DNA from 2 places in the Paenibacillus sp. T2-29 genome. Region 2 is predicted to be linked to the other one. Evidence: riboswitches for the same ligand, from Rfam matches in the RefSeq annotation. Region 2 holds a riboswitch; the other holds the start of a gene.
What was found. Region 2 has a riboswitch for cyclic di-GMP ahead of ACU1JV_RS25690 (transglutaminase-like domain-containing protein). Riboswitches for the same ligand answer to the same signal wherever they lie in the genome.
Positions count from the first base shown of each region.

Region 1: another riboswitch for cyclic di-GMP. It lies ahead of ACU1JV_RS07590 (glycosyl hydrolase); the one in region 2 lies ahead of ACU1JV_RS25690 (transglutaminase-like domain-containing protein).

Region 1 covers NZ_JBREVE010000002.1:395,874-411,682, reverse strand. The annotation lists gene ACU1JV_RS07645 (glycosyltransferase) at 1-206, shown strand, start outside; gene ACU1JV_RS07640 (O-antigen ligase family protein) at 217-1,554, shown strand; gene ACU1JV_RS07635 (WecB/TagA/CpsF family glycosyltransferase) at 1,559-2,329, shown strand; gene ACU1JV_RS07630 (O-antigen ligase family protein) at 2,335-3,777, shown strand; gene ACU1JV_RS07625 (lipopolysaccharide biosynthesis protein) at 3,783-5,162, shown strand; gene ACU1JV_RS07620 (glycosyltransferase family 2 protein) at 5,185-6,024, shown strand; gene ACU1JV_RS07615 (glycosyltransferase family 4 protein) at 6,011-7,198, shown strand; gene ACU1JV_RS07610 (glycosyltransferase family 4 protein) at 7,195-8,343, shown strand; gene ACU1JV_RS07605 (glycosyltransferase) at 8,372-9,472, shown strand; gene ACU1JV_RS07600 (UDP-glucose dehydrogenase family protein) at 9,478-10,806, shown strand; gene ACU1JV_RS07595 (sugar phosphate nucleotidyltransferase) at 11,472-12,848, shown strand; cyclic di-GMP riboswitch class I at 13,004-13,085, shown strand; gene ACU1JV_RS07590 (glycosyl hydrolase) at 13,099-14,700, shown strand; gene ACU1JV_RS07585 (hypothetical protein) at 14,749-15,809, shown strand, end outside.
Region 2 covers NZ_JBREVE010000014.1:67,753-83,561, forward strand. The annotation lists gene ACU1JV_RS25670 (response regulator) at 1-820, shown strand, start outside; gene ACU1JV_RS25675 (hybrid sensor histidine kinase/response regulator) at 929-3,991, opposite strand; gene ACU1JV_RS25680 (DUF445 domain-containing protein) at 4,133-5,389, opposite strand; gene ACU1JV_RS25685 (helix-turn-helix transcriptional regulator) at 6,111-6,848, shown strand; cyclic di-GMP riboswitch class I at 6,956-7,034, shown strand; cyclic di-GMP riboswitch class I at 7,075-7,156, shown strand; gene ACU1JV_RS25690 (transglutaminase-like domain-containing protein) at 7,169-7,978, shown strand; gene ACU1JV_RS25695 (collagen binding domain-containing protein) at 8,338-11,949, shown strand; gene ACU1JV_RS25700 (class D sortase) at 12,056-12,706, shown strand; gene ACU1JV_RS25705 (GGDEF domain-containing protein) at 12,758-13,534, shown strand; gene ACU1JV_RS25710 (cupin domain-containing protein) at 13,542-14,006, opposite strand; gene ACU1JV_RS25715 (amino acid ABC transporter ATP-binding protein) at 14,336-15,073, shown strand; gene ACU1JV_RS25720 (transporter substrate-binding domain-containing protein) at 15,119-15,809, shown strand, end outside.

The sequences.
Region 1 (15,809 bases), on a different contig from region 2:
GTATGTCTAATGCTGCTCAGGCTGCAGGTCTGCGCGGCAACGCGATACTGATGGCGAAAGTGGCAGCCAAAGTGTTATACATCACGGTGGATTCCCTGCTGGCACGTACTGAGGGCAGGAAGCTGTTGAACCGGTGCAGGCTTGAAAATATCCGCGGAACGCTGGATACACTGCGCAACCGGAAAAGCGAGTCAGCTGCGGGGTGAAAGATTGAACATGAGTAACTATCCTTGGACTTCTAGAATAAACACCATACAGCATGTTTTTATTTTTCTACTAGGCGCTCTTGCTGTAGGAATTGCAGCTACCTATCAACCTGTGGTCAGTATTGCAGCGGTATGCTTACTGCTTTTGTTGGCTGTCTCTATCCATCATCCAGAGCGCATCAGCTATGCAGTTTTGCTAAGCACAGCGGTCTCGGTCGATTCTCTGTATCAGGGTGGCGTGTTCGGCATTGAGATATTGTCATTGTACAAATTGGGCATCTTGGCTCTGCTAGTGCCTTGCATGCTCGTATATGGCATTCGTCTCAAGTTCAGCTATCCAGTCTGGGCATTGGTGATCATGCTGGGGATTACATTTGGATTTTCAGCATGGCTGCCTTTGTTAACGACCTCGATTGCCGTCAAGGCGTTCGTGGGACTATCACTGCCCTTCTTTTTTTTACTGATCCAGTGGAAAAAGGATGTGGCGGAAAAGCATATTCGGTTGATCAGCCTGTTGCCGATTATTAGTGTGGTCATTGGATTAGGCTTGCAGGTTTTAGGGTTGCATTCATTTACGGATGTGGAATTTACGGGCGCAGTCAGAGTACAAGGAGCGAATATACCGCCGCATTTGGCAATGCTCTCCTTTCTCGGAATTGCCGTCTCGCTGATTGAGGTCAAGCGCAAACCTAGGCAAGCTGCCTTTTATTACACGGTGTTGGCACTGAACTTTTTAATCCTGATCGCCACCGGTACACGTGGGCCGATTCTGGCATTGTTATTAATGTTTGCTGTGTATCTGTTTGATATTGCCCATCAATACCTCAAGGGAAAAGTCAATTATTTGCTACCGCTGGCCGGATCGTTTTTGGTTGCTCTGGGGGCGGTGGCCCTGCAATGGAACAATTTAAAAAAACGCTCCTTCGAACGGGAGACCGACACAGGCATTGACCTATCGGGACGCTCGGAGGCATGGGAATATTTTTTGAACAGAGTACATGATTACCCTTGGTCAGGCAGAGGACTTGGCGCGGTAACGGTTGCGAACGACGGGACGTTATTCAATGGTTTTGTTGTACCGCATAACGAGTATATACGCTTTTATTTTGATACCGGATATATCGGTTGCGGGCTCTTAATGCTTTCATTACTGATCGTGTTCGCTCTTATTTACCGGTCACTTGCCAAGTCTATTAAACCTTATTTTGCAACTTTAATTGCAGGTTTTTTGATCTACTCGTTTTCAGATAATACGTTGTCGACGGTTCAGATGATTATTCCGTTTTGCTGGTATTTGAATGCATTATACCAAACATCTACTCAAACCGATTTTCGCAAAGAGAAGTGATACGATGAGCAGAGTGAACATGTTCGATGTCAACTTTGATAATTACGATTTTAATGATCTACTCGAATTTATAGATACTTCTATTGAGCATCAGCGTCATTCCTACATTTTGACCTGTAATGTCGATCATGTGATCAAGCTTCGCAAGGATGATGAATTCCGCAAGGTATATTCGGATGCCGGAGCTGTAGTGGCCGATGGAATGCCTATCATTTGGGCGTCTAAGTTACTGAAAAAGCCCCTCAAACAAAAGGTGTCAGGCTCCGATTTGTTCACCCGGCTGGGAGAGGCATTTGAGGATCGAGGCTATCGTTTATTTTTTCTGGGTGCAGCTGACGGTATTCCTGAGAAGGCTATGCTTAATCTCCAGGAATCCTATCCAAACATGAATGTGGTGGGCTGCTATTCTCCTTCTTATGGCTTTGAGAAAAACGAAGAGGAGAACAGATACATTATCCAGTTGCTTCAAGAGGCTCGCCCAGACATCGTTTTTGTAGGTGTAGGAGCACCGAAGCAGGAAAAATGGATTTACAGATATTATGAGACTTACCGCGCTCCAGTTTCGATTGGGGTGGGAGCGACCTTTGATTTCCTGTCGGGGAATGTAAAGAGAGCACCGGAGCTGATGCAGAAGACAGGATTTGAATGGTTTTGGAGGTTGTCTCAGGAGCCTAAACGATTGTGGAAAAGATATTTGATTGAGGATTCCCAGTTCCTCGTTCTGCTGTTTAAAGAGATGTTCAAGCGGAAGCGGATGAAGGGAGGCCAGGGGTGAGAAACATGAGTCGGTTGGCAGATCAGCAGATTTCCTTCTGGCTAGGAAGCCGGCGTGGAATCGGCATGATTGGTATGGGGGTGCTGGCTTGTATGCTGCCACTCGCCATTGGATTTGTCAGCGCCAAGATGAATCCCACCACGAGCCAGCAGGGAGCCATATTGCTGGCGATCGTTTTTCCGGCCTTCCTGCTGGCGATCTTGCAATCACGGTTACTGATTTCTTACACACTGGTGGTGTGGGCAGTAGGCCCGGAAATCCGCCGCATTGCAGATTGGTTGGAGGGAACGTATCACTCGGTTTCCTTGTTGAGCGTGGCGCCGCTGCTGGTAAGCAGCATGCTGATCATTCCTGTGCTGCGGGGTATTCATCTGGCGGAAAAGCCATTAACCCGAATTGCTGTATTTTTCGGCATAGAATTGGCCTACGGAAGTGTGGTCGGGTTATTCAAAAATGGTATTGTTTTTGCTTATGATTTGGCCAATTATGTGGTTCCATTGCTTCTATTGCCTTATCTTGCGATTAAGCCAATGAAAGCAAAGGAGCTGGACCGACTGCTGTATTCATACGCCAACATTGCTGTTCTTGTAGCGATATACGGCATTATTCAGTACTTGACGGTGCCTCCTTGGGATGCATTTTGGATGAATCATGTGGAAATGAATTCCATTGGGGTGCCAGAACCGCTTCAAATTAGAGTGTTTTCTTCCATGAACTCGCCCGGCCCATGCGCTATCTTCCTGGCAATGGCACTTGTACCGATGCTGATGGAGAAACGGTGGCGAGGCACTTTGGGATGGATTGGAGTCCTGCTAACAGTTGTTTGTCTCTTGGTCACGCTCGTACGTTCAGCCTGGCTGATTGCATTCGTCATGTTGCTGGCTTACATTCTCAGCTCATCCTCCAAAGGAAAGTGGAAGACCCTGTTTCAACTTGCTATCGTCGGCCTTCTTCTTTACATCATCGTTCCAAAACTTCCGGGGGCAGAAGGTTTGGTGGCTCGCATGCAGACGTTGACAGATATTCAACAGGATCATTCGTACAATGAACGTTTGGATCTACTGCATACAATGCTTCCGGCGATTACTAGCAATCCGGTCGGGCAGGGGATCGGGAGTGTAGGAATCGGAACCAAGCTTGATAACGGCGGCGATCTCGGTGAACTTGGGATTATGGATAATGGATATATTGCCATTTTCCTCACCTTCGGTATTTGCGGAGCATTCTTTTTCTTCGGTGGTCTGTTCGTTATCATCAAGCGCCTTCTCGTCCGTATTGCCGAACGGAATTCCAGTCAGCCTTATATCAGACTGGCGTTGGCTACATGGGCCGGAGCTGTAGCCAGTCTCATATCGGATAATGGTTTCCCCGGTATGCGCGGCTATTTGATCTGGATGATGATCGGAATAGGACTATGGGCAAAAGATGTCATCGCGGAAAGAAGGTAAAGGCTGTGCAAAACTTACAAGCATTATCCGCACCTGTCCGGACACTATGGTCCACGGTGATTCGGTTTGCCAAAAGCAAGGATAACAGCTCTGCAGCAGTAAAAACGATGATATTCAGTATGCTGATTCTCGTTGTGAATATGCTGACTGGTGTGCTGACGGCACGATTCTTGGGTCCTACTGGACGCGGGGAACAGACAGCGATGGTGAACTGGTCCCAATTTCTTGCCTTCTGCATGAGCTTCGGTGTTCCATCTGCATTGATTTACAATGCCAAAAGGAAACCTGAGGAAACGGGGAAGCTGTATGGTCTGGCCTTGCTGCTGGCTACGGTGTTCGGGGGGATGGCGACACTCATCGGAGTATTTCTAATTCCTTATTGGCTGCGCTCTTTTTCTTCATCGGTCATACTTTTCGCGCAGTGCTCCATGATGATGTGTCCACTCATAGCGATTTCACAGATCAATAATGCATTGCTTCAGGTTCGCTCGGAATATAAACAGTACAATTTATTTCGGTACCTGGTACCACTAAGTACGCTGCTTGGACTGGCGATTCTGATCCTGACGGGGACGATGAATCCGTACACCTCAGCATTGGCCTACTTACTGCCAGGCTTGCCAATCTATATTGGTGTAACGATACGAATGATTCGGCTGTACAAACCAAAGGTGAAGAACAGCTGGACGCAATTTAAAAATCTCTTTACCTACGGTATGGGTTCATACGGGAATGATCTCATGGGGCAGGTTTCCACTTACATTGACCAGATTTTGATTGCGGGTCTGCTCAGACCTGCAGATCTCGGTTTATATGCGGTAGCGGTCAGCCTGGCCCGGATGGTGAATGTATTTTCAACTTCGATCATTGTCGTGCTGTTTCCCAAAGCCTCCGGGCTGGATAAGGAAGAGGCGGTGGCCATAACATTTCGGGCATTTCGAGTGACTTCAACGGCAACCTTTTTGGCTGCGGTGATGTTAATGCTGGTTGCTCCGTTCGTATTCACATTGTTATATGGTCAAGAGTTTAAACAAGCGCTTACGGTATTCCGGTTTCTGGTGCTTGAGGTTGCTATCAGTGGAGGTACCATGGTGCTGGCACAACAATTTATGGCGTTGGGTAAGCCCAAACTGGTTACCATTCTACAGGGTGTCGGATTGGCGCTCGTCATTCCATTGCTGTCCATACTCGTGCCGAGATATGGATTGACGGGTGCAGGGATAGCAATGCTGTCTTCGGGGATTTTACGGTTCGTTTTCATTTTATGTAATGTTAAGTTCGTTCTGAAAATGAAAATTCCAAGACTGGTTATTTCCAAACAAGATTTTCAATGGCTCCGATCAACGATGTCACACTACATCCGGAAAAAGCCAGTTAACGGTTAGATAAAGAAGGAGGCACCCGCTAATGAACCACATGTCTAGCGTTCCCGCGGACAACCGGATATCCGTAGTTATTATCGCTCAGGATGATGGCATTCGAATTACTGCTGCCATTAAATCCTGCCAGCCCTTTGCGGACGATATCGTCGTCATTGACGGAGGGAGCAAGGACAATACGATTCAGGTAGCTGAATCATTGGGCTGTCGGGTGTTTTCCAACCCATGGCCCGGTTATGCCAAACAGCGCATGTTTGGTGTTGATAAAGCGGAATTTGATTGGATTTTCCTGATTGATACAGACGAAGTAGTGGATGCAGAGTTGCTTGGTGACTTATTGAAAGTAAAGGAAACGCTCCACGATCCGGCCAAAGCATATTCCGTATTTCGCATTGGCGATTTTCTCGGCAAATGGATGAACAAAGGCGAGTATTTGGTTCGTTTGTACAATCGGCGAATTTATGGCATTACGAATAGTCTTGTTCATGAAATGCCAGATGTAGCCTCTTCTCAGATCATCAATCTGGAGGGCGTGTTATGGCACTATGGATTCCGCAGCATCAGTGATCATATGACCCGTTTTAACAAATATACAGATCTGGAAGCAGAGACGGCATTTAACAAAGGAAGATCCTTTCGAATTACCAGACTGTTGTGGAGGCCCCCCGCCCGCTTTGTACAGAAGTATTTTGTTCAAGGCTTATACCGCAAGGGGTTAGCGGGTTTTGCTGTAGCCGTTTTCTGGGTGATGTATGAGTTTCTCGTCTGTTTCAAGCATTATGAGTTAACCAAGCGGCGAAAAAAGATAGAAGTCGTGGATGGCGGACAGACCGAGCAGAAAGGAGAAACCAGCTATGTCGTACAATAACGGATTTCGTATCGCGGCAACGGGGTTGAGCTGGCCGTCCTTACAGCCAGGAGGTCTCAACACATATTTCAAATCCATCTGTGAGCAGCTTACGCTAGAGCGCAATACGCTGGATGCTCTAATTTGTAGTGATGAGCAGCCTCAGGCGCCTGAACGTATTCGTATTCATTCGATTGGCAGCAAGCAGCAATCCATCTGGAAGCGCCGAGAGCTGATGCAAAAATATGCAGCAGAACTGTTCGACAAGCAACCGATCGATGTGCTGTATTCCCATTTTGCTCCCTATAGTGTCGGACCGGCACTGGAGGCGAAAAAAAGAGGAATCCCTGTCGTTACCACCTTCCACGGACCGTGGACGGAGGAAATGAAGATTGAAGGACAGGGAATTAAGCATTTTCTTAAAACGACGTTGGCCAAATCCATTGAAATGAAAGCTTATGGTCTGGCGGATAAATTTATAGTGCTAAGCGAGACTTTTCGGGATATTTTGCACGAGCACTATAAAGTACCACTTAGCAAAATTCATATTATTCCTGGTGCGGCGAATGTAGAAAGGTTTCATCCGGCAGAGGATCAGGAGGCCGTACGTAAGCGGCTGAATTTGCCGCAAAATGCGACGATTGTGCTAACCGTTCGTCGTCTTGTTAATCGCATGGGACTGCTACAGCTGCTCGAAGCATGGCGGCGAGTAACCGAGCGACACCCTGATCATCTGCTGCTGATTGGTGGAAAGGGGCCCTTGATGGAGGAATTGGCTTCCAAGGTGGCGGAATACAATCTTCATAACCATGTAAGGTTGCTTGGTTATGTGTCGGATGAGGAGCTGCCCCTGTACCATCAAGCCTCGAACTTGTTTGTTGTGCCAACACAGGCACTAGAGGGTTTCGGTCTGATCACAGTTGAGGCGATGGCCTCGGGCCTACCGGTGCTGGCCACTCCTGTAGGCGGCAACAAGGAAATCTTAAGAGGATTCCGTCCTGAGCTATTGTTCCAGGGGACGGACAGTGAAGCTATTGCTGCAGGGTTGCTGCGTGTGCTGGATCATCGTGAACTTCTACCGAATGCACGGGAATGCCGGGACCATGTCCTGAGCAGATATACATGGGGACATGTAGCGGAACAGGTAGAAGAGGTGTTCCGACAGGTCCTTGACAGAAAGGCGGCGGCGAAATGATGAGAGTAGCTTATATTGACCATACGGCAAGATGGAGCGGCGGCGAAGTTGCTTTGTATAACATACTGACGAATATCGGGGAACATATCGACCCGCTCGTTATTTTGGCGGAGGAGGGCGATTTGGCGGATCGGCTTCGGCAGCGTGATATTGATGTGCGCATTGTTCCACTAGATGATTCGATTCGTAATCGGGGACGAAATGCCGTCAATCTGGGTGCGCCTGCAGCAGCTTTTCGCTTGCTGGCTTACGGCAGGAAACTCGCACCATTGTTGCGCGAGGAAAAAGTCGTGTGTGTGCACACGAACTCACTCAAATCTGCACTGTATGGTGCAGTAGCCGCCAAATCGGCGAAGCTGCCGTTGATATGGCATATCCGTGACCACATCGGTCCGCCGTATCTGAAGCCGATTGTAGCCAAAGGGATTCGGCTCATGTCCCGCTTTTTGCCTAACGGTGTGATTGCCAATTCCAAATCCACGCTGAGTGCATTGGAATTACCCCCGGACAAAAAGACGCTCGTCGTCTACTCCGCTTTTGCCAAAGCGATTACGGCTCGTGATTCGGCTGCGCAATTGCGTAGCGATGACTCGTTTAACGTTGTTTTGGTCGGCAGATTGGCGGAATGGAAAGGACAACATATTTTACTGGAAGCGGCACGTTCTTTTTTACCAGATCAGCGTGTGAAATTCTGGCTGGCTGGAGATGCGTTGTTCGGAGAAGAGGAATATAAACAACGATTGGAATCCACGATGCGCGAATATGGGTTGACCAACGTCAATCTGATGGGACACGTCGACGACATTCAGGGTCTGATGCAGCGCTGTGATCTGCTCATTCATACTTCCATTACACCGGAACCATTCGGTCAGGTCATTATTGAGGGCATGGCTGCAGGTTTGCCAGTGATCGCTTCAAACGAAGGTGGTCCCAAGGAAACGGTGGTACCCAATGAAACCGGGCTGCTCATTGAACCGGGAGACCCTGCCAAGCTGGAAGAAGCCATCCGCTGGATGCTGGAGCATCCACAGGAACGTCAGCAGATGGGTGAGAGAGGGATGGAACGGGTCAAGAAGCATTTTGTCATCGAGAACACTGTTAAGGATATAGTTCATTACTATAAGGGTTTGTTGGCAGGAGTCTGACCGACATTCGCGTTAAAGGATGATTCAGATGAAAATAGCGATAGCACATGATTACTTAATCCAAATGGGCGGAGCGGAAAGGGTAGTAGAGGTATTCCATGATATGTATCCGGAGGCTCCCATCTTCACAACGGTGTTCAGCGACGAGCGTCTGTCGCGCAACTTGAAGGATGCGGATATTAGAGCCACTTGGCTACAAAACATCCCAGGAGTGAAGGCCAACTTCAAAGGAGTGCTGCCGCTGTATCCCATCGCTATCCGTGATTTTGATTTTAGGGATTTCGACATTGTTTTAAGCTCTAGCAGCGCATTTATGAAAAGCATCCAGGTACCCAAACATACGTTTCACATTTGTTACTGTCACACACCGATGCGGTTTGCCTGGGATTACGATACATATATGGCCCGGCAGTCCAAATCCAACCTGCTCAAAAATATGCTAAAGCTGTACATGAACAGGCTGAAAACATGGGATGCCAAAACTTCTCGCAACGTAGACCAGTTTGTCGCCAATTCTTCCGTCGTTAAGCGGAGAATTCTGCACTATTACCAACGGGAGGCAGATGTTATTTTTCCTCCTATCAATACATCCCGTTTTAAACGTGCTACAAGCATCGGTGACTATTATCTGATCGTATCTCGTTTGGTGTCCTACAAGCGCATTGATCTCGCGATTGAGGCATTCAAACGTAACGGTCTTAAGCTACGCATCGTTGGCGAAGGACCGGATCGTAAACGACTCGAAGCCATGGCTGCCCCGAACATTGAGTTCCTCGGCAGGCTTGAAGACGAAGAGGTTAACAAGCTGATGGCCGAATGCCGGGCACTTGTCTTTCCGGGGGAAGAGGACTTCGGTATTACGCCTTTGGAGGCGAATGCGGCCGGACGGCCAGTTATCGCTTTTCAGGGTGGGGGAGCGCTGGATACGATTGTTCCTCATGTGAACGGCGTATTTTTCCGCAAGCATCAAGTAGACGATGTGCTGGAGGCCGTCGCAAAGGTTGAGCAACATGCATGGAATGTGGACGATATCATTACCCATGCCCGCAAATTTGATGAAGATAACTTCAAGGATCAATTGAAAAAGTATGTAGAACAAGCCTATGTGAACTTTCTAAAAGGAGGATGAACGGAATGAAACTGGCTGTAATCGGTACTGGATACGTTGGACTCGTCTCAGGTGTATGTTTTGCGCAAAAAGGTAATGAGGTAATTTGTGTCGATCTGGAGCAGTACAAAATCGATATGTTGAACCGTGCGGAATCTCCGATTTATGAACCAGGTATTGAGGAATTGATCGCGTTGAATCTGGAAGCTGGTCGTTTAGAGTTCACCTCGGATTTGGCCGATGCGGTACGTCGCTCGGATATCGTCATTTTAGCGGTAGGTACGCCTTCACTGGCTAACGGCGAGGCGAATTTGTCCTACATTGAACAGGCGGCCGCCGATGTCGGGAAAGCCATGAACGGGTACAAGATTATTATGACTAAGAGTACCGTACCTGTCGGAACGAACGAAAAGATTAAGGACGTAGTCGCTCGTCATACGAGTTTGTCTTTTGATATTGTATCCGCGCCGGAGTTCCTGAGAGAAGGCTCAGCCATCAATGATACGCTTCATCCAGATCGCGTCATTATTGGTTTGGACAATACAGGTTTGCGTGAAACAATGGTCACTCTGCATCAGGTATTCACGGATAAAATCTATGTGACGGATATCCGCAGTGCTGAAATGATCAAATATGCCTCCAATGCGTTCCTGGCAACTAAAATTTCGTTTATTAACGAGATTGCTAATATTTGTGAAAAGGTTGGCGCGGACGTTACCTGTGTGGCTGAAGGTATGGGCATGGACAAACGGATTGGTTCCTCTTTCCTGCAAGCAGGGATCGGATATGGAGGCTCTTGCTTCCCGAAAGATACGAATGCGCTCATCCAAATTGCGGGTAATGTAGACTATGAATTTAAGTTGTTAAAATCGGTGGTAGAGGTAAATACCGACCAGCGCTTTATGATTGTATCCAAGCTGCGTGAATCGCTGGGTCAGCTAAACGGCGTATCGATTGGCATTTGGGGCCTCGCCTTCAAGCCCAATACAGATGATATCCGCGAAGCTCCAGCACTGGAAATCGTAGAAACGCTCATTCAGGCAGGTGCTATTGTCAAGCTGTATGATCCCATTGCGATGGATAAATTCAAGGAGCGCGTGGATCACCCGAATATTATATGGTGCTCCTCCCCGCAGCAAGCCGCCGAAAGAAGCGATGCTGTGTGCCTGCTGACGGATTGGGAAGAGTTCAAAGAAGTTGATCTCGTGCAATTGGGCTCCATTCTACACAAGCCAGTTCTGATTGATGGTCGCAACGTATTCACCGAGGAACAGATCCAAGGCTCTGGGCTGGAATACTACTCCGTGGGTCGTCCGCGGATGAGTGGGTGGAACAGAGATAAAGTGGAAGTTTAAAAAGTGACCGAATAAAAAGTGGCTGTGGCAGTGTGGGAGGCGCTAAAGGCGCTGCGCGTGCAGATTGTTCTTCCGATTACTGTTACCCCCGGATTTTCTGGATTGTATTAAACATTCCAAGGTTAAAATCCGGGGATAAAGGCAAACGCTGACGCTTCTTCAGAACAATTCTGCCCGCTCCGCTGCTTTTGCCGCACCAAGTCACGATGTTTAATCTCCCACCTTATGGGATGGGAGTAGAAAGGGCGTATCAGAAGGAGCGGCATAGTTGAGCCGCTCCTTCCGATTAAGACGTCATTGCGGTTGTCGCAGCAATCTTGGCAAGGCGTTACGAAACCTCGATTACTAGAAGCTTGCAAGCACAGCGGGCAAGGCCCGAAAGAGTGAGATTTTTACAGGCTGACCGGACTTAATAATGTCCGGTCGTGCCTTTTGCACCACAAGGTATGATCGATATGATGCATATTTGAGTAGCGAAGGGTTGGATTTGAATCTGGAGAAGCGATAGCGTTCGCCTTTGACTTGGGATTCTTACATATAAATGTCTTACACAATCCGAAGAATCCCACGGCAACAGCGATCGTAAGATCAAATCGAGCCCGTAGCGGGCTACTCAACCTTGCCCCATTCGATCACCAACCAATATAGAGAGGAAGTGGAGATTTATGAAGCTCGTACTTTTGTCTGGTGGTTCCGGTAAAAGATTATGGCCGTTATCCAACGATTCCCGTTCCAAACAATTTTTGAAGGTACTGGAGAGCCCGGAAGGGATTTCGGAATCCATGGTACAGCGGGTATGGAGACAATTGGGAGACAACGGATTATCCGAATCCTCGTTTATTGCGACAGGGAGAGCGCAGGTCGAAATGATCCAGAGTCAAATCGGATCGAATACGCGCATCATTGTTGAGCCGGAACGCAGAGATACTTTTCCTGCGATTGCGCTGACAGCGACTTATCTATATTCCATTGCGGGTGTTTCGCCTGATGAAATTATAGCTATATTGCCTGTAGATCCTTATGTAGAGGATGCATTCTTTGCTTCCGTAGCCCAACTCGAACATACACTTCAGGAGAGTGAAGGCAAGCTTGCATTAATCGGGGTTGTCCCTTCCTATCCTTCAGAGAAATACGGTTATATTATTCCGAAAAACGATGCCACTCAAGGTAGCACAGGCTACCGCGAAGTGAGCCATTTTCAAGAGAAACCCGACCGGGAGCAGGCGGAGCGTCTAATAGAACGCAATGCTCTATGGAACTGCGGGGTTTTTGCATTCAAATTAAGCTATTTGCTGGATATTTTGGCATCCAAGGGCCTGCCGCTGAATTATGAAGAAATGCAAAAACAATATGCATCTCTGGAAAAAATCAGCTTTGACTACGAAGTAGTCGAGAAGGAAAAAGACATCGTGGTGCTTCCGTACGATGGTTTTTGGAAGGATCTAGGAACCTGGAATACACTCACAGAAGAGATGTCTCATCAGCAAGTGGGTAGAGGGGTAGTAACGGAAGATTGCGTCAATACGAGTCTTATTAATGAGTTGGACATTCCTGTGGCGATCATTGGAACGAATGATCTGATTGTAGCCGCTAGCCCAGATGGCATTCTTGTGACCAATAAGGCAGAAAGTCCACGCATCAAGGAAGTGCTCAAGGCTCATGATCAGCGTCCAATGTATGAAGAACGTCGTTGGGGACAGTATCGGGTTGTAGACTATGTAAAGTATGACGAGGGTAATGAGGTACTGACCAAACGAATCCGCGTACACAAAGGTAAAAATATCAGCTACCAGCTTCACTTCAAACGAAGTGAAATCTGGACCATTATTAGCGGCGAAGCGGAAATTATTTTGAATGAGAAGCTGCATAAAGTAAAGGCCGGTGACGTAGTTCGCATCCCTGAAGGGACGAAGCATAGCATTTTGGCTGTAACCGATGTGGATTTGATTGAAGTTCAGACTGGCTCTGAGTTGGTTGAAGAGGATATTGTACGCTTTTGTATGGATTGGAATGAAATTTCTCGTCATCAATTTATCTCGTAATTATTTGCGTAAAAACGTAAAAAAGAAGATTTGATGAAAAATAATGGCCCAAACTGTCGAAATTGGGCGAAAACCTGTAAATTCATGAACATGACCTATTAAATTTTGGTAAAAAAAAGTCGATACTTAGGGTAAGAAGGAATCCAAACTCCTTCCAACGATAAACGCAGCCCTGTCGAAAGACTGGTACGCAAAGCTAAAGGGCCTTCCCGTAAGGATGGCAGCCTGGCTACCGAAAGGAAGAGCTAAAGTGAGATTCAATTTTATTCCTCTGTATCGACTGATACGTCATGTACTCCCCGTTGTTATACTTTTTTCTTTGTTTCCCGTCGGCTTTGGTGATTCTCTGTCTGTGGTGAATGCCGCTTCATTACAACCTGTTAATTCGGACGCTTCTACTCAGGCCCGTGAACTATACAATTATTTACTCAGCATCTCTGGAAAGAAAACAGTCACTGGTCAGCATGATTATTTGGAAAGTCCAGATGAATTAAGCAACAAGGTCCAAAAAATCAGCCAGGCGTATGTGGGTCTGCACGGCTATGAGATGGGAGCCATCTCTGGTCAATCCGACACTACAGAAGCAGCACAACGTAAAAATGTTGTCGATAGCGCTATTCGTTGGAGCAGAGCTGGTGGCATTGTGACGATGACTTTTCATGAAGCGTTGCCGGGTAGACCGCTGACTTGGGCCAATGTGCAGGCGAAAGTAAGTCAGGCGGAGTTCAATAAATACGTGACACCAGGCACTACGCAGTATAACCTCTTCATTGCCGATCTGGATAAGGTCGCTGTATCGTTAAAGCAGCTTCGTGATGCAGGTGTTCCAGTATTGTGGAGACCTTATCATGAAATGAATGGTGACTGGTTCTGGTGGGGAAACAAAAACAATTTCAATCAGCTATGGAATATCATGTACGACCGTTTTGTAAACACGCATCAGTTGAACAATCTGCTGTGGGTGTGGAGTCCCAATGCTCCCAATTCCTACACTGTCCCGTATACCCCGAAATATCCGGGGGATGACAAAGTGGATATTTTGGCAGTAGACATCTACAACAATGATTTTAAGCAAAGTCATTATGAAGGACTGCTCGGGTTGGCACGGAATAAGCCGATTGCCATTGGCGAGCATGGTGAGATGCCTAGCTCTGAGGTGTTGCAGGCACAGCCCAAATGGGTGTATTCCATGACTTGGGGCAAGATGCTGATTGAGAATAACACAACCAATCAAATACAGGATTATATGAACGATTCGAGGAGTTTGACACGGGATGATGTGAAAAATGGGCTGGCAGCAATCCAACAACCTGGGGCAGATGTGCCGACTTTACCGGATGAGGGACAAAGTGAGCCTATCCCGGTTCCGCCAGTAGTAATCGTACCTCCAGCTCCGACTCCTCCTTCTGTTCCTGATGTAGTATATGTGAACGGGCTGCGGGGCGAATATTTTAACAATATGAATGTGAACGGCAGTCCTGTTTTGATCCGTACAGACAGCAAGCTGGATTATAACTGGCGCGCCGTTGCTGCTGATCCCAAGGTAAATGCCGACCAGTTCTCGGTTCGCTGGACAGGTAAAATCAAACCACAATACAGCGAGACCTATACATTTACAACGATATCCGATGATGGTATTCGCGTATGGGTAGACGGCAAGCTGGTGATTGACAGTTGGTTCAAACAAAGCTGGACAGAGCGTAAAGGCAGTATTGCTTTGGAAGCAGGTAAAATGGTAGATCTAAAAGTGGAATACTATGATGAAAAAGGCGATGCGATGGCTCGTCTGATGTGGGAAAGTCAGCATGAAGCGAAAGCGGTGGTTCCCGGAAACGCTTTGTTTCTTCCTTGATAGATACTCTTTCCCGGTCATAAATTTTGAGGAGAGAGGGTGTATCATATGATGAAAAAATGGTTGACCCATAGGTATACGGTCGTATTATCCGGATTACTAGGTGTCGCAGCTCTAACCATGATCGCTTGGTTTATATACACGCCTTCAAAAAGTGCAGAATTGCAGACGGATAAGGTAGCGGCGGCCAGTCCAGTATGGAAGCTGGGCCAGAGGGATGACTCTTCAGCGGAATTTAAAGGAGTGGTCGGTAGGGATAATATCGAAATTTCTGCAGCAGCAGCTTCTACTGAATCCTCTGCTAAAGGAACATTCTCGGCGTTGTCGGAAGCAGAGAGTACAACAGTTCCGGTATTGCTCAGCAGTGGAGATATTCCTCCAGGTTTGAATGCATCCACGAATCCAGAACTGTCACTTCAGTATAAACTGAATCAGGTTCCTCCCAATGGTATGATATTCCGTGTTCGGATTTTGGATGCGGGCAAAGCGGTGCCGCAGATGGCTGTCTTTTCAAATCACCAGCTGTCTGGAATTATTCAGATTGCCGGGGTATCCGGTACTGGGAGTACGTATAACTTCAAAAATAACTACGAGCTGTATATCCCCAAAGAACAATTGCAAAGCGGTGTTAACGTACTCAAGCTAAAGACAGCGCGCTGCCTATACTGCTCCTCTGCAGAAGATAAAAATGTGTGGTGGACTTGGGATGACTTGAGCTTGGAGACGTTAGCTTCCCCTGCGGCCGAACCAGTACATGGGAAATATATACTGACCGGTACGAATGTGAATAATAAAGAATTTTATTATGATCAGGGTGCAGTTAAGCATCTACCTTACGTTCTCAAATGGCTGGGAATTGCTTATAGTGGCAACGTCATGAGGGTAACTTGTGCCAGTAATGTAGGCAAGGCATGCACAGATGTGGATGATTACTATCAAACGTTAAAGCAGTATAATATGCAATCGTCTGCTTTGTATCTATACACAGGTGATATCAAGCTGCAAAAAGATGGTACTCTGCCAGAGACGGCCAAGCAAAAGTTGCGTGATTATGTAAAAAAATACGGTTCATACCTTCAATATTATGAAGTAGATAACGAACCTGGATT
Region 2 (15,809 bases):
GACAGAACGCCTTATCAAAACCATGAATCGCATTCTGAAGCGTGACGATCAAGCTGCCTCCATGCCTGAGAATCAGCCTTCTGTTCTCCAGTTACAGGTTTTTCAATATGTCGTCTTTACATTACCGGATCAGCAACCCACTGTTATTCAGTGGAGGACTAAAAAGACCCAGGAGTTGTTTTTGTACTTGCTCCAGAATCATGACCAATGGGTTCGCAAATCAGCCTTGATTGAATTACTATGGCCAGAATATGAAGAAGATAAGGCCTACTCTCTTTTATATACAGCCGCTTATTACATTAGAAAAACGATAGCGCCGTATCATTCCTTTTTAGAGATTTCCAATACTAATGGCGGTTATATTTTGCACACGCAAAACGTTCTGTTAGATACAGAAAGATGGGAGTCTCTCCTGGCATCCGCTCCACAGATGAACAAGGAATCAATCCCATATTATGTAAAAATGATGGAACTTTACAAAGGGGACTATTTACAAGAATATGATTTTTGGTGGGTTGAAAGTGAACGCCAAAGGCTGCATAAAATGTGGTTATCCGTATCATTAAAAATGGCAGAATGGTATAGAGGGAACTCCCAGCCTGAAGAGGCGATCTCTATTTATGAGGGCATCTGTAGTCGTCACCCCCAAGAAGAGGAAGCCTACTGGGGATTAATGAAGACTTATGCTGAGATGAATAAAAATAGCTTAGTGATCAAATGGTATGATTTATTATCATCCGTCTTATGGGAAGAGCTTCATGAGAAGCCCAATGAACAAATTACAAATTGGTTTAAAGAGTGGCAAATGGCTCATGCCTAATTTCACGACTGGGAATCCTTCTCCGTACCCGTAGAGTCCCCATTAGAAGCGTCACTTACTTCGCCTCGTTCTGTATAGAGGACCTACGGGACAGAGATATTATGTTCCTTATCTTTGTACCTGGGGAACATGGAAGCTTACCGTTGTACCCTGGTTGGGAAGACTGCTAATAGATAATCCTTTACCGTATACTTGCTTCAAACGTCGATCTGTATTCCGTAATCCAATCCCGCTATCCTGTTCTTGATGAGGACTCAGCAGACGGTCCAGTTCCTCTTGACTCATGCCCACACCATCATCAATGATCGCTATTTCTGTTCCATCCTCCCGCTGCTGAATACGAATACACAATGTTCCTCCATCTATCCGATTCATGATACCATGCCTGATTGCATTTTCTGCAAGTGGCTGAATCGATAACGGTGGCAATAGCAAGTTTATCTGTTCGTCTACTTCCCATACAATATCTAGTCTATTGCCAAAGCGTTCCTTCTCTATATAAAGATAAGATTTCAGGAGAGCAAGCTCATATTCCAGTGATACGACTCTATCCAGATTTTGAGGGTTAAAGCTTGATCTTAAATATTTGCCGAATTCCTCAATAAGATTCACCATTCTGGTGTGATCCACATGACTTAAAGATGCAATGGTATTCAAGGTGTTAAACAAAAAATGAGGTTTGATTTGTGCCTGTAACCACGCAGCCTCCATCCAAAGCCTCTCCCTTGCGGACTTTTTAACATCAGTCAAGGCACGGACCCTTGATTTTAATTCCATGGAATCCACAGGCTTCATAATATAATCGTTGGCCCCTGCAAGAAATCCCGTATATAAGTCCTCCTGCTGACTACGTGCAGTCAACAGCAACACAGGCAGCTCGGAAATGCTAAAGTATTCCCTCACACGCCGAGTTAACTCATAACCCGACATTTGGGGCATCATGACATCGGCTATTATTAAATCCCATTCCCGATGATCCAGCCTATGCAAGGCATCCTGGGCACTGGTTACAGTGACAAGGTCGTAAGGCTCCGACTCCGAGGCGAGAATGCCCTCTAACACCCTTAAATTGACCGGATCATCATCTACTGCGAGTATGGCAGATCGTGCAGAGCCTGCTGCAACTTGCATCACAGCTTCGTTCTGTAGAGCTATAAAATTAGTATCTGCTTCTTCATCCATACATACCTGCTCGTTATCTCGTGATTCGTCTGGGGTAGGTGAGGGATCGAGCGGTAGTGTGAAAGAAAAGGTTGAGCCTTGACCAAGTTCAGAACTTACACTCAAAGATCCTCCATGAAGCTCCACCAATTGCTTGCTGATACTCAACCCAAGTCCAAGCCCATCCCCAATAACCGTCAAATGAGAATTTCCTTGTTCATATGGACGAAATATTCGCTTTTGCGTCTCCTCATCTATCCCAACGCCAGTGTCACGCACCTGAATACTGGCCATTTCGCCTTGGATGTGTGCGTGAACGGAAATAGTCCCCTCAGCAGTATGTTTAACAGCATTGTGAAGGAGATTGAACAGGATTTGGATTACTCGGTTTTCATCCGCTAATACATTCGGAAAATCAGCAGGGATGTTAACTACCATGTTTAAAGGTTTCCCATCTGTCATGAATTGAAGCATATCCAATACACCCGAGGCTACAGCCTTGGGCTTCAGGCTTCTTTTTTCCAGAATAATATCCTTTTCACGTAGACGTGTAACATCCAGCAAATCATTCAATAATAAGGACATACGGCGGCCGACCGTAACAAGCAATTGCATGTTTCTCCTGTTGGGTTCATCCAGGGCGCCGCCCCGGTTCTCCAGCACAGTCTGTGCTATATTGATCATCCCATGCAGTGGATTTCGCAGCTCATGAGAGGTGTTGGCTAAAAATTCATTTTTCACCTGATCAGCGCGCTGCAATCTGTCCGACAGCCTTCTCAGTTCAGCATTCGTATTAAAAAATCGTTTGAACCAATAGGATGCAAATGCCACAAAAGCCAGCACAATATCCCAAGGGTAATAGGGGAGGTCATTCGTCTTGAAAATGCCCCACAGCATGCTGGATGCGATGCTAATGGATGCTAGCAACAGAAAAATAGCCTCTTTTTGCCCTCTGAATGTTCTAAGAAAAGCAAGGGAGGGAACTGTAGCACATAGAGTAATAGCCGGTAATGCGATAAGAACCATAAGAAATGCATACAGGCTGGATGCAGGTGCAAGTAACACCAAAATCGCAAAACAACAGTGGCCTATAAAAACAATCTGAATGATTCGGGATCGAACCAACAGAGACTGCGCCAGCTTCAGTACACACATGCCTATTCCAATGTAGGAAAGGGTGGTTATCTTTAACGAAAGACCCAGATTAATGGGGAACCAGTCCAATAAAAGCTTGTCATCGTCTGTCAGGATGGATAATACCGTGCAGATTACAATTCCCGCAAAATACAGAAGCGCCTTCTTTTGTGGATTCATAAAAAATATAACGACTATATATAATCCGTGAAGCAGCAAAATAATACATACCATAATCTGCATTGCGATCGTGAAGTTGGTTCGGCTATTCACAGCATCCGCGCTTCCAAAAATGATAGGCTTCATAATTCCTCCACTAGCAGAGAAATCAAAATTGGATACTTGGATGACAATCTCAATGGTCTGCCTGTTCGCATCAAACATAGCAGAGAATGGAACAGTCGATCCTATATGCTGTTCGACCTTGCTAGAGACCTGACCACTATGACTAATTAAACGACCGTTCACAAATATGTTGGATGCCGTACTGATTTTTCCAATCCGAAGTCCGTATAGAGTGTCCTCAGACCTGTCACTCAAAATAAGCAGCCGATAGGTTCCAACACCATATGCCTTATGATCCACAGGAGATACTGACTCACTCCATAATCCTGGTACCTGAATGGTCTGGCGCTGCTTCTGCATAAGTAAGGATTTCAGTTCGGCAGGAGAAGATAAAGTTCCAGGATAAAATTCCCACTCCCCATTTAATGGCAGGGTCTTTATCTCCTGCAGATTCAAGCCCCTCAGATCCAGAATTCCCGCCTTGGCCCGGGGATAATCCTGATTGTGGTAATAATCAAACCACAATAAACGCAAGCCGATAATCACGATCAGAAATGACAGCGTAATTAAAAAAAAGTTCTGCTTATTCATCTACTGGTGATCCGGCACCATATATCAACGTACCGTTGCCGGGCTCTCATCTGAACCAGCAGCATTAGATGGTGACCAATCCTCATAGTTTCACAACCTTATCTACACAAATTTCATTTATCGTTCCTCAGATTGTCCGTGCTACTCAAGCAACATACGAACCCCAGTAAGCACAATTCCAATCAGAAAACCTGTAAGCGCACCGTTAATCCGAATCCATTGTAAATCCTGCCCCAGCTTGTCCTCCATTAAAGCGATCAGTGAGGTATCATCCATTCGATTTACATTTTCTCGAACCAGATTACCAATTTGGCTATGGTTTGCTTCCACTACTCCGGTAACACCTGCTACGATCCACGAATTGATCTTGTCCAGCAGCTCCGTATTTCTCCATAAATCAGACAGCATTTGATCCAGCAAAGGTACAATGTACACCGTTACATAACTGGCATCTTCCATGTAATCCAGCAGATTACGACGAAGCTCTTCGAGCTTATCGGATATAGCTGCATCACCTTCCCAAGAATCAATAAAGGTGTTTTTCCAGTGATTTAGCCCCTCCCTGACCGTATCTTTGGCTGCCAGATGAATCAGCTGTGTGTTGAACCCATCCAGGACGGCCTGACGACGCGGATGTCCTTCATCTCGAAGCTCCGCTACGCGGTCCAGCAAAAAGTGACGAATCATCTCGCCCATACGCTCCTCATTCAAATAGCCAAGGAAAGCGTTCAGGGCAAACTGCATAAGCCCGCTGACCTGCAAGCCGCTAACAGCCTGCATCCCCAAGGTGCCTAGCGTAACCCCGGTGTCTGACCGCATTAGCCAGGACTCCGTCTGCTCCAGCGCATAATCCAACGCCCGTTGGTCATACTTTCGCTCGCCAGCTTGCCGGGCGAGCACCTCTAGCAATGGTCCTATATCGAATTCAGTCGCCTGTCGCTTAACCCCGATTGCGATGGCCGGGGCCAGCTCTGCCAGCGGAATCGAACGGACAAGTTGCTTGGCAAGAACATCTATAAAAGTAACCGCTTCGGGCGTACGTATTCCTTTTTCCACACTTTTCAGCACCAGCTCTGCCAGTCTAATCTCGGCAATTTTAGATGCAATACTTTCTTTATGAAGCAAATTATTCTCGACCGTGTTAACCAAGGCATCGGTCAGCTTTCCCCGATTTTTAGGGAGAAGCGCTGTGTGTGGAATCGGAATGCCCAGCGGATGACGGAATAACGCGGTTACGGCAAACCAGTCTGCCAACCCTCCTACAAGTCCGGCTTCAAAAGATCCGGCCAAAAGACGGGCCCAGCCAAATTGTTGAAAAGGTAACGTAGCAGCAAAGCCCGCTCCCATCATAACAAGTGACCAAGCTGCTGCGGTTTTTGTGTTTTTTGTTTTTCCCATCATGTAGTCCTCCAAACTAACAGTAAAATTTGTTTCATTACATCTGTAGTACCATCATATCATTGCCTGTGCAGATACCAAAGGTAACCATACTCTATTGTCAACAAATTGCATGATATTTAAAATTTGCACATTAGCTTAAATTGAGTTCGCATAACCACACTTATCCATACATTTTCGTGAACAAAATCACAACAATTAAGTTACAACTATTTTCTAACAAAATGAGCCCTTTGAATCATTTTGTCGAATTATGGTCCCATTTTTCTTGCAACCTAAAGGATAAATGCCTCAAAAAGTGGAATTGCAAGATTACGATATATTCATTGAGGAAATTAATTATTTCCAACCTCATTCTTTATTCCATCAATTTAAGGAATAAATTCCAGAATGACCTTATCCTTTTCAAATAGGTGCCTTCTGGTTAATTTTGTTATATGATGTATAACCCCAAATCGATACATGAATATACTTTAATGTGATAAAATAACCTTTGTAAATGGGAACTCCGGTTCTAAAAGGATATTCATGAAACAAACTACAATTGTCTTACTAAAATTGTTCTTTTGTAAAGGAATTGGATATGACAACAAACCAAAAAAATGCCCAGTATGTCTGGAGCGATGATCCAGTTGCAATTATATGTACACCCTCTGCTTTTGCTAAAAAATCCCTCTTTTATATACAGGAAATAGGCTATTTCAAAACAGATGCTTATGTAATGGAACGGCAAAAGCTCACCTCTTTTTTGCTCCTTTTTACTCTGTCTGGGAGAGGGGAATTACAATACCGGGGCAAGGATTATATATTGAAACCTCATGATATGCTTTTTATTAATTGCGAAGAATATGTACAGTACAAAACTTCCTGTCAGAAGACATGGGAGTTTATTAGTGTGAATCTATATGGCAATCTTATTGACCATTTCTACGAACAATTCGATAAACACAATAAGCCCGTAATCTCACTAAAGGATTCAAGTACAGTACTGGACAAGCTGCGCACCTTATTACATGTACAGCCAGAACGAAGCTTATCATCTGAGCTGCTCTCATCCAGGATAATCGTTGACTTGTTAACGATTATTTTACAGCACCCTTACACCAATCCCAATGCAAATTCAGATGGAACTGCAGAGGTGCGCAAGGTAAAGCAATATCTGGATCAATCCTATTGTGAGCGGATCACGCTGGATTCGCTAGCAGAAATGTTTGGTCTAAACAAGTTCAACCTGGCTAAAAACTTTAAAAAACAGATTGGCTTTTCCCCTATTGAGTATCTTATTAATGTTCGTATCACGGCTGCTCAAAGCTGGCTTAAAACTAGTGATGTAGCTATTGTGGACATCGCACAATATGTGGGCATTCCCAACACAAGTCATTTTATCAATCTGTTCAAAGAGCACATTGGAGAAACGCCTCATTCCTATCGCAAAAAATGGGGAAACCGTATAAAATAGGTCTTATGTATAATCTGCAAGCTTTCTTTGTCGATAAATAGCGAAAATCTGAGATTTAAACTTGCCTAATAGAGTACCTAACTGATAGAATAATAGTACAAGCTATTCAGGATAAATGGCAAACTTGTCGAAAGGCAAGGACGCAAAGCTACAGGGCCTTCTGTATGATGGCAGCCAGCTACCGGTTGAAGTGGCTTTTTGTCGTGCTTATTTTTCCCGAAAACTTTATACGAAATGGCAAACCTGTCGAAAGGCAGGGACGCAAAGCTATAGGGCCTTCTATTGATGATGGCAGCCTGGCCACCGAAAGGAAGTTTTTTATGGGGAAAATGATACTTTCCACACTTCTCCTATTTTTCATGCTGTCCGCAATTCTCTTAAATTCGACAATTTACGCTGCTGATAGTGTTGCATGGTTGGACCAAAACAATGTAAATCATGGGACGGTCAGTGTGCGCTACCCTGTTAAACCTAACGTTAAAACCAAGATTTTGGTTACCAAAGATGCACAAAAATACTCTTATAATTTAACACCCGGGAAATCCGAAGAAGTATTTCCTCTCCAAATGGGTAATGGGAACTATAACATCAGTATTTTAGAACAGCTTAGTGGTAATCAATATAAAGTGATAGGACAAGATACGATCGAGTTAAAGCTAAACGATAGCAAAGCGGTGTATCTTAATTCCGTTCAAAATATTAACTGGAGTAGTACTAATCAAGCGATTCAAAAAGCCCGTGAGTTAACCCAAGGTGCAACAACGGATCGCGAGAAGCTGCAAAAAATCTATGACTACGTAATTAGTCATATCAAGTATGACTCCAATCAGGCCTTTGCCTTAACGACTGACTATCTGCCACAAATTGATCATACGCTAAGCTCTCAAAAAGATATTTGTTATGGTTATGCTTCACTGATGGCTGCTATGTTACGAAGTGTAGATGTACCAACCAAGCTGGTTATGGGCAAATCTTCCTACGTGGACACTTATCATGCCTGGAATGAGGTCTACATCGATAATCAGTGGGTGGTCGTAGACACTACAGTAGATGCAGCACTGTATATGGGTAAACAGAAATTCGAAATGGTCAAAGATCCCTCCAAATACATTAAAACAAAGCAATATTAATATCAATGTTTTTAATTCATATTTTTTAAAAAATGAAAAAATAGAACTACATTTCTTGAAGAGCCTTGATCACATGATCAAGGCTCTTTTTCTATCCTTGTTGAGAAATTGTTGAGATGTGGCATGTATTCTAGTCCAGGAAGACAATGAGATTTCCAACCATTATCTAATTTCGAGTCAAAAGGAGGAGGTTCATCCCGAACATGAATTTTCATAAATTCTGAACAAGTAATTAATGCGGCTAACATAGCATCATATGAATGAATGATGAATATATAAATACAGTTCTCTCGACCTCGAAGGAATAACCATTAGCCGTTAAATAAGAGTATTTTAAGAATAGGAGATTTGTTTACCGTATGAGAAAAAAATGGAATACAGCAACGGTTGCGCTATTGCTCTTTTTGCAGTGTTTGTTCAGCACAACACAAGCTTATGCACAAAATCCCGACTCTACTCTGCCAGTGACCCCAGGAACCGATCCGGTTCAGAGTGTGACTAACGATGTTTATCCAATGCCCTCAGAGCCAATTAACATCCCACCTGCTGTCCCGGCTCCAGTCCCTGAACCAACTGCTGGCTCAACTTCTGAAGTTAGGGCAACTCAAGAAAGTATTTTAACCAAGCTAACCCTTACAGATTCTACTGGAAGTGTTATTGATGCAGTGTATAATCCCGATAGCCGTATTGATATTGGTTCCGCCATCCATTTAGGCTATGAATGGGAACTGCCGAACCATACGTATAAAGCTGGAGACACCTTTACCTTTCAATTACCTGAGCAATTCCAAATTTACACAGATATTACGTCTCCTTTGACGAATACAGATGGAGAAGTAGGTCATTTTACCGTAGACCGTCAAGGTAAAGTGGTTATGACATTTAATGATTACGTAGAAAGCCACTCTAATGTCAGCGGTAAGCTAGAGATCAAAACTGAATTTAGCACACAAATAGAAAAAGGCAGTACACAAGTTATTATTGCGATCCCGATCAAAGGCGGCGAGCAAACGGCTATCGTAAATATTAAGCCTGCAGCTGGTCCTACAATGGAGAAACAAGGAAAGTTTGATGGAAAAGACCAAATTCATTGGACAGTTGACGTAAATAAACACTTGGATCCTATCAAACACGCTGTAGTAACCGACCCAACTCCCCAAGGACTAGAACTAGTCAAGGACTCCATCCGGGTAAACCATTTACAAATTAGTGTGAACGGAACCACCGTGCTGGGGGACACTGTTAGCGCAGATAAGTATACAGTAGAGGCTGATCCGGTTGTGCCGGGCTTCAGAATCCGTTTTAACGAGGAGAGTATTAACAGCGCCTACCGAATTCAATACTCCACAAACATAACAAGCGAGGATACTCGTTTCTCCAACACAGCCACTTTTTCAGGGGACGATGTGAAGGATACCTCCGCAACAGCTACAGTCACTGTTCAACGCGGGGATTTTTTAGGCAAAAAAGTGGAGAAATACGACCCAGTCACACAAACGATCTCATGGGCAATCAAATATAATTTTGCCAACAAAAAAATTCCCGCAGCTAAAGCCGCGTTAAGTGACCGTTTTAATAACAGCCAACAACTCATCATAAATTCACTTAAAGTGTATAAAGGGGATACACAGGATGAGCTCCCTGCATCCCAATACAGCGTCACTCCAGTTACTGACGATCATGGTACCAATGGTTTCAATCTGCTTTTCAATACGGATATTGAAGCCCCATATACCATCCGTTATCAAACAAAGGCTATAGATCGTGTAGTTAAAAATAGTAAAATAACGAACAGTGTAACTTCTGATGGGGTAACAAAAGAAACAACCACCGAACTGAAAAGTATAATTATCACCAAAGGCTATAAGGAACCGAACTATAACACCAAAACAATTCCTTGGGTCATTTCTATTAATGCGGATAAGTATACAATGGATCAAATCGTTATCGACGATGCCTTTCCGAATGGCGGTCTGGCCTTATTGCCGAACACATTGAAGATCCAAAGCGCGGACGGAAAAACAACACTAACATCACCGACAGACTACGAACTGATCCCTCTTACGCTGGATTACAAAAAAGGGTTCACTATACGTTTTCATAAAAAGATTCAAGACACGTATACTATCAACTATACAACTACCTTTAACAATGAATGGAAAATCGACAAAACCAAGCCGGACTTTTGGAATAAAGCCTCTATCACTTGGTTATACAACGGAACAACACAAACTGCTGAGGCCGAAGCTCGATTATGGCCGGACAATATGACCCAGCAAAATGGGGCGAAGTCAGGTAGTTACAATGCCAGCTCCAAGCAAATTACATGGGACATTAAGGCCAACTATAACCGCAAAACTCTGAATCATGCTGAAATTAGGGATACCTTGTTACAAGGGCAAAAACTGGTCCCAAATTCAGTTAAAGTGTACGATATGACCCTGCTCGGGTGGTGGAATGGCGTACAAAAAGGGGGCGAAGTGCCTTCGAGCCAATATACTCTGGTTTTACCTTCCGCCGCTAACAACAACGAGCTGAGCATCCAGTTTAACCAGTCCATCAACTCTCCTTACTGGGTTACTTTCCAAACAACATTGGAAGGAGAGCTTATTGATAAAGAGATTAACAATAACGCTCTGCTTATGGATGGAAAAAATGTAGATTCGGAATGGACTGCCAAAGTGACTGTGCCCCACGGTGGAGAATACGTGACAAAGTCCGGTGCTCAGAATGGAAATAAAATCGACTGGAACATCCATATCAATGAAGGGCAATCCCATGTCTCCAACGCGAAGATCGTGGATACGCCCAGCAATAATCAAATTCTGATTGAAGATTCCTTTCATCTATACTCCACCAAAGTGTCTGCCAACGGAGAAGCTGTTAGGGACACTGAGTTAGTCAAGGATCAGGATTATAAGCTAAAAATAACAACGACTGCTCAAGGTCAGCAATCCTTTGAGCTTGCCTTTGCGAAGGCTATATCATCAAGTTATATTTTGCAATATCAATCCTTTCTTCAAGCTGAAGACAAGGCAAAAGTGAGCAATAAGGTTAATTTCGAGGGCGACCGTTTGACCACCGAAATCAGGGAAACAAGTAAGGAAATTACCGTGCGCACATCCTCTGGTTCAGGATCAGGAGGAGGAGTTACGGGAAGTCTGGAGATTACCAAAGTTGATGAGGACGATCACAATAAGGTTCTATCCGGGGCACGTTTTGCACTCTATGACAAGAATCAGAAAAGAGCACCTCTTGTCCAAACTACCAATTCGGACGGGAAAATCGTATTTTCTTCATTGAGTTATGATGACTACATCCTGGAGGAGCTTACTGCTCCTGAAGGCTACAAAATAACAGCGCCAAAAACAGAAATCAAAATAGATACAACTATCAAACAAAGTTCAGGCATTAAACAAATTGTAATCACCAACAAAAAAGACACTCCTGTTGATCCGGGTCCGGGTACACCTACTGATCCAGGTACGCCTACAAACCCAGGTACGCCTACCGATCCGGGTACACCTACGAGTCCGGGCTCAGGCAAAAAACATGATAAGGACCCTGAAATAACTGAACCTCCGGCGACGCCTGTTACGCCCGTAACAACCGAAGATCCGAAAATTATCGAGGATGAGGATGTTCCGTTGGGCGTTCCGGTTATTGAACAGCCACCTGTAGAACCAGAGGCGCAACCATCCACTGAACCAGGGGTGCAACCTGAGACACCGGAAGCCGATCCTCACCAGGAGCCTTCTCCGCCCGTGAAGATTGAAGAAGACCCAGTACCTAAGGGTGTAATCCGCCTACCAGCAGAAAAACCAGAGAATCCAAGTGATCCGGGTCATACACCCAAGGTGGATACTTTGCCAAAGACAGGAGAAAACAGTCCTGCTCCCTTCTATGTAAGTGGCATGTTCTTAATTCTTCTGGGTGCCTATCTGGGTTATAGACGAACGCATAAAAAATAAATAACATTTTATAATCAAAAATCCCCCTTCTCAGCTCATCACTAGCGAGAAGGGGAATTATTTTACATGTCCGATCTATGGATTACTGTATTAGGAGGCTTTTCAATTGCGTAAGCTGGCATACGTGAGCATCATGTTAGGAATCATCATCATGTTATTTCCTACCGCTAATGAATGGTTGGAAGATCAAAAGCAAAAAGAGCTATTACAGGAAGCTGAATCATTATCAAATACAGATACATCGACACTGACTCCCGAAATGATGAAAGGATATACAAATTTATCCAATTGGCTGACAAATACTGCAGCAGCGGATGGGCCACAATTGTCACAAGCCACTCCCCCATCGTCGGCTTCAGAGCAAGCCCCAATCGCTACAATCCAGATTGATCGTATCGGGCTGGAACTTCCTGTACTCGAAGGTGCAACCCAACAGCATATGAGATATGCAGCCGTACATATGTCGGAAACTGCGACACTCGGCCAGGTGGGGAATGCTGCCATAGCCGCTCATCGCTCACGAACAACTGGACGTTTATTTAACCGGCTTAATGAGGTGAAAATCGGAGATCAGATTCTAATTCACACTCGGGGTGAAAAATACGTATACAAGGTCTACAACATTTCAGTCGTCACTCCTTCAAATGTCTCCGTTTTAAAAAGCATCAAGAAACAAAAGCTTCTCACACTAATTACCTGTGACCCTCTTGTAAATCCGACACATCGACTCATCGTTCATGCCAGACAACTAACCTAATGCCGCTAATAGAAGCGGAATAACCTATAAACTATATTGGTGGTGACCCCATTGGGTATATCTTTAACAGCCTTACTTCTAATCGGTCTAACTTTGGCGCTGTGGATATATACGTTAATTTTTTTACATTCTGTGATGATGGAAAGAAATTTGCTGCGGAAACTTGCCTATCAGGACCCTGTAACGGGTCTATTCAATCGGAATGCACTTGAGCTATTTTGGAAACGAAGCAACGGCAAGGAAGGCTTTGCTATTATGTATCTTGATCTGGATGGATTCAAAGCCATTAATGACACATATGGACATCAAATCGGTGATAAGTTGCTCAGACGGGTAAGCGATCATTTACTCCAGGTAACAAACTCCCATCAGAAAGCTTTTCGAATCGGTGGTGACGAATTTCTACTCATTATGAAGGATTATGATGCCGATCAGGTCACAGTTCTGGCAGAACTGCTGCTGCAAAGAATCAGCGTTCCTTATAACATCCAGGGAATCAATCTTCAAGTTACAGGTAGCATCGGGATTACTATGCATCCTTCTCCGAAGAAGCCCCTGCCTTCTTTACTGAAAGAGGCCGATATCGCCATGTACCAAGCGAAAGGAATGGGGAGAAACCGCTATGCTGTATACCAGAGGATCAAACAGAGGTCAAACTTCAGATCGTATGGTACTGCACGAGTGATAAAGTTTGCAGCTGGTTTTCGAAAAAAAAACAAAGATCCAAAGTATACAACAAATGGCAACTCTCTAACACTAACAAAAATACCCGTAACAACAAATCAGGCGGGTAAGGTCCTGTTTATCCAGGATTATACCCGCCGATAAAATACTCCTACTCCACCTTACCCTTGGCAATCAGCTTGAAATCATCAAAGTGGAATCCTGGTGCAACAACACAGGTTACCAGCACAGGCTCATCCCCCAGCGGACGTGCCGTTTGCCATACAGTTCCTGGTACGAGTGCTTGTGGATGTTGTCCTGCCTCCACATCTGCACCAACGATAATGACCGTTTCTTCGCCAGGTTCTTCTCCGCTTCCACCCAATTTTAACTCTATAGGGCTTCCACTATGGTACAACCACAGCTCGTCAGAATGGACCACATGCCACTCGGAGAACTCACCCGGATGCAGCAAGAAATACGTAGACGAAGCTGCAAAGCGCGGACCGGAATACACATCCGGCAGTACAGGCTTCGGAATTTGAAAATTGGCCTTCCACATCTCTTTGTACCAGCCGCCTTCTGGATGGGGCTCCATGCCCAATGCCGTGACTAGCGGTGAAATAGCTTTCGTCATTGTCTATCCTTCCTTTACCCTAAATTCCTTCTTCCCTACTGTAAAACATAGCGCTGCTTTTGTCACGTTTCTCCCTCTGCATGTCGAGGTTTCATAGTTTATGTCAAACTAAATAACATTAAATTGTGGATATATATTCATTTTCATCATATAAATAACAAATAACTAGTATAAAAACAGCCAAAAACACTTTTCACGTAAAGTTTATTGACATAAAATCTTGTTTTTTATTGTAAGCTTATAGTATCATGAGAGAAATTTCGAAATTCTAATAGAACTGCATCTTGTCATTCCGTCTACTAAGCGATGTATTCAAGTCAAAAAAAGGGGTGAGCTCTCTGATCCATTTTCGCAATGTCAACAAGCATTACGGTCACTTTCATGTACTTAAAGACATCAATCTTCAGATTAAGGAGGGCGAGGTCGTTGTCATCATCGGTCCCTCCGGCTCAGGTAAAAGCACCCTGCTTCGCTGCATCAATCGTCTGGAAACGATATCTGATGGGGAGCTAATCGTTAACGATGTCCCCGTGCATGACAAAAAGATTGATATTAACGCCTTCCGTCGCAATATCGGGATGGTATTTCAACATTTCAACCTGTATCCCCACAAAAAGGTGATTGAGAACATTGTACTGGCACCGATGAAGGTACTGGGCATCCCGAAAGAAGAAGCTATTCAAACTGCCCTCACCTATCTGAAGCGTGTCGGAATTGAAGAAAAGGCACAGAGCTACCCCGCCCAATTGTCCGGTGGACAGCAGCAGCGGGTTGCAATTGCCCGTGGACTCGCAATGAATCCGAAAATTATGCTGTTTGACGAGCCGACTTCAGCTCTGGACCCCGAAACGATCGGAGAGGTGCTGGATGTCATGCGCTCGCTTGCCCATCAAGGCATCACGATGGTCATCGTCACTCATGAAATGGGCTTTGCTCGTGAAGTGGCTGACCGCGTGATTTTTATGGACAAAGGACAGATCTTGGAAGACAGCCAGCCTGCTGAGTTTTTTCAGAATCCGGGTGAAGAACGGGCTCGTTTGTTCCTGAGCCGTCTGATTCATCATTAAACGGACTATTATTAATGGAATAAAAATTGAAAGGGGATCATTTTGATGAGAAAAAGATTTCAGTGGAGTACTTTGGTGCTGGTTGTATTATCCTGTCTGCTCGTCTTGGCAGGTTGTGGAGGCAAACAAGAAGCAGCAACGTCGGGGAATGAGGCAGCAGCTCCCAACGGGCTGGAAGCCATCAAACAGCGTGGCAAACTGGTCGTTGGGGTGAAGTACGACACCAAGTTATTCGGACTAAAAGATCCGGCTAGCGGGAAAGTCGAGGGCTTTGATATCGACATCGCCAAGGCTGTAGCCAAGCATATTTTTGGTGATGAAACCAAGCTCGAACTCAAGGAAGTCACGTCCAAAACACGAATCACCTTACTGCAAAATGGGGACATCGACGCTATTATCGCCACGATGACCATTTCGGATGAACGCAAAAAACAGGTCGATTTCAGCGATGTCTACTTTAATGCAGGGCAATCCCTACTCGTGAAAAAAGGAAGCCCGATCACCGGTCTGGAGTCCCTGACCCCCGATACCAAGGTACTCGCTGTTAAAGGCTCTACCTCCGCAAAAAATATCCGCGAAAAAGCGCCCAAAGCAACGATTTTAGAGTTCGAAAACTATCAAGATGCCTTCAACGCCCTCAAGGCAGGTAAAGGGCAAGCGCTGACGACCGATAACTCTATTCTGCTTGGCATGCAACAGCAAGATCCGAATTATACCCTAGTAGGCGGGAACTTCA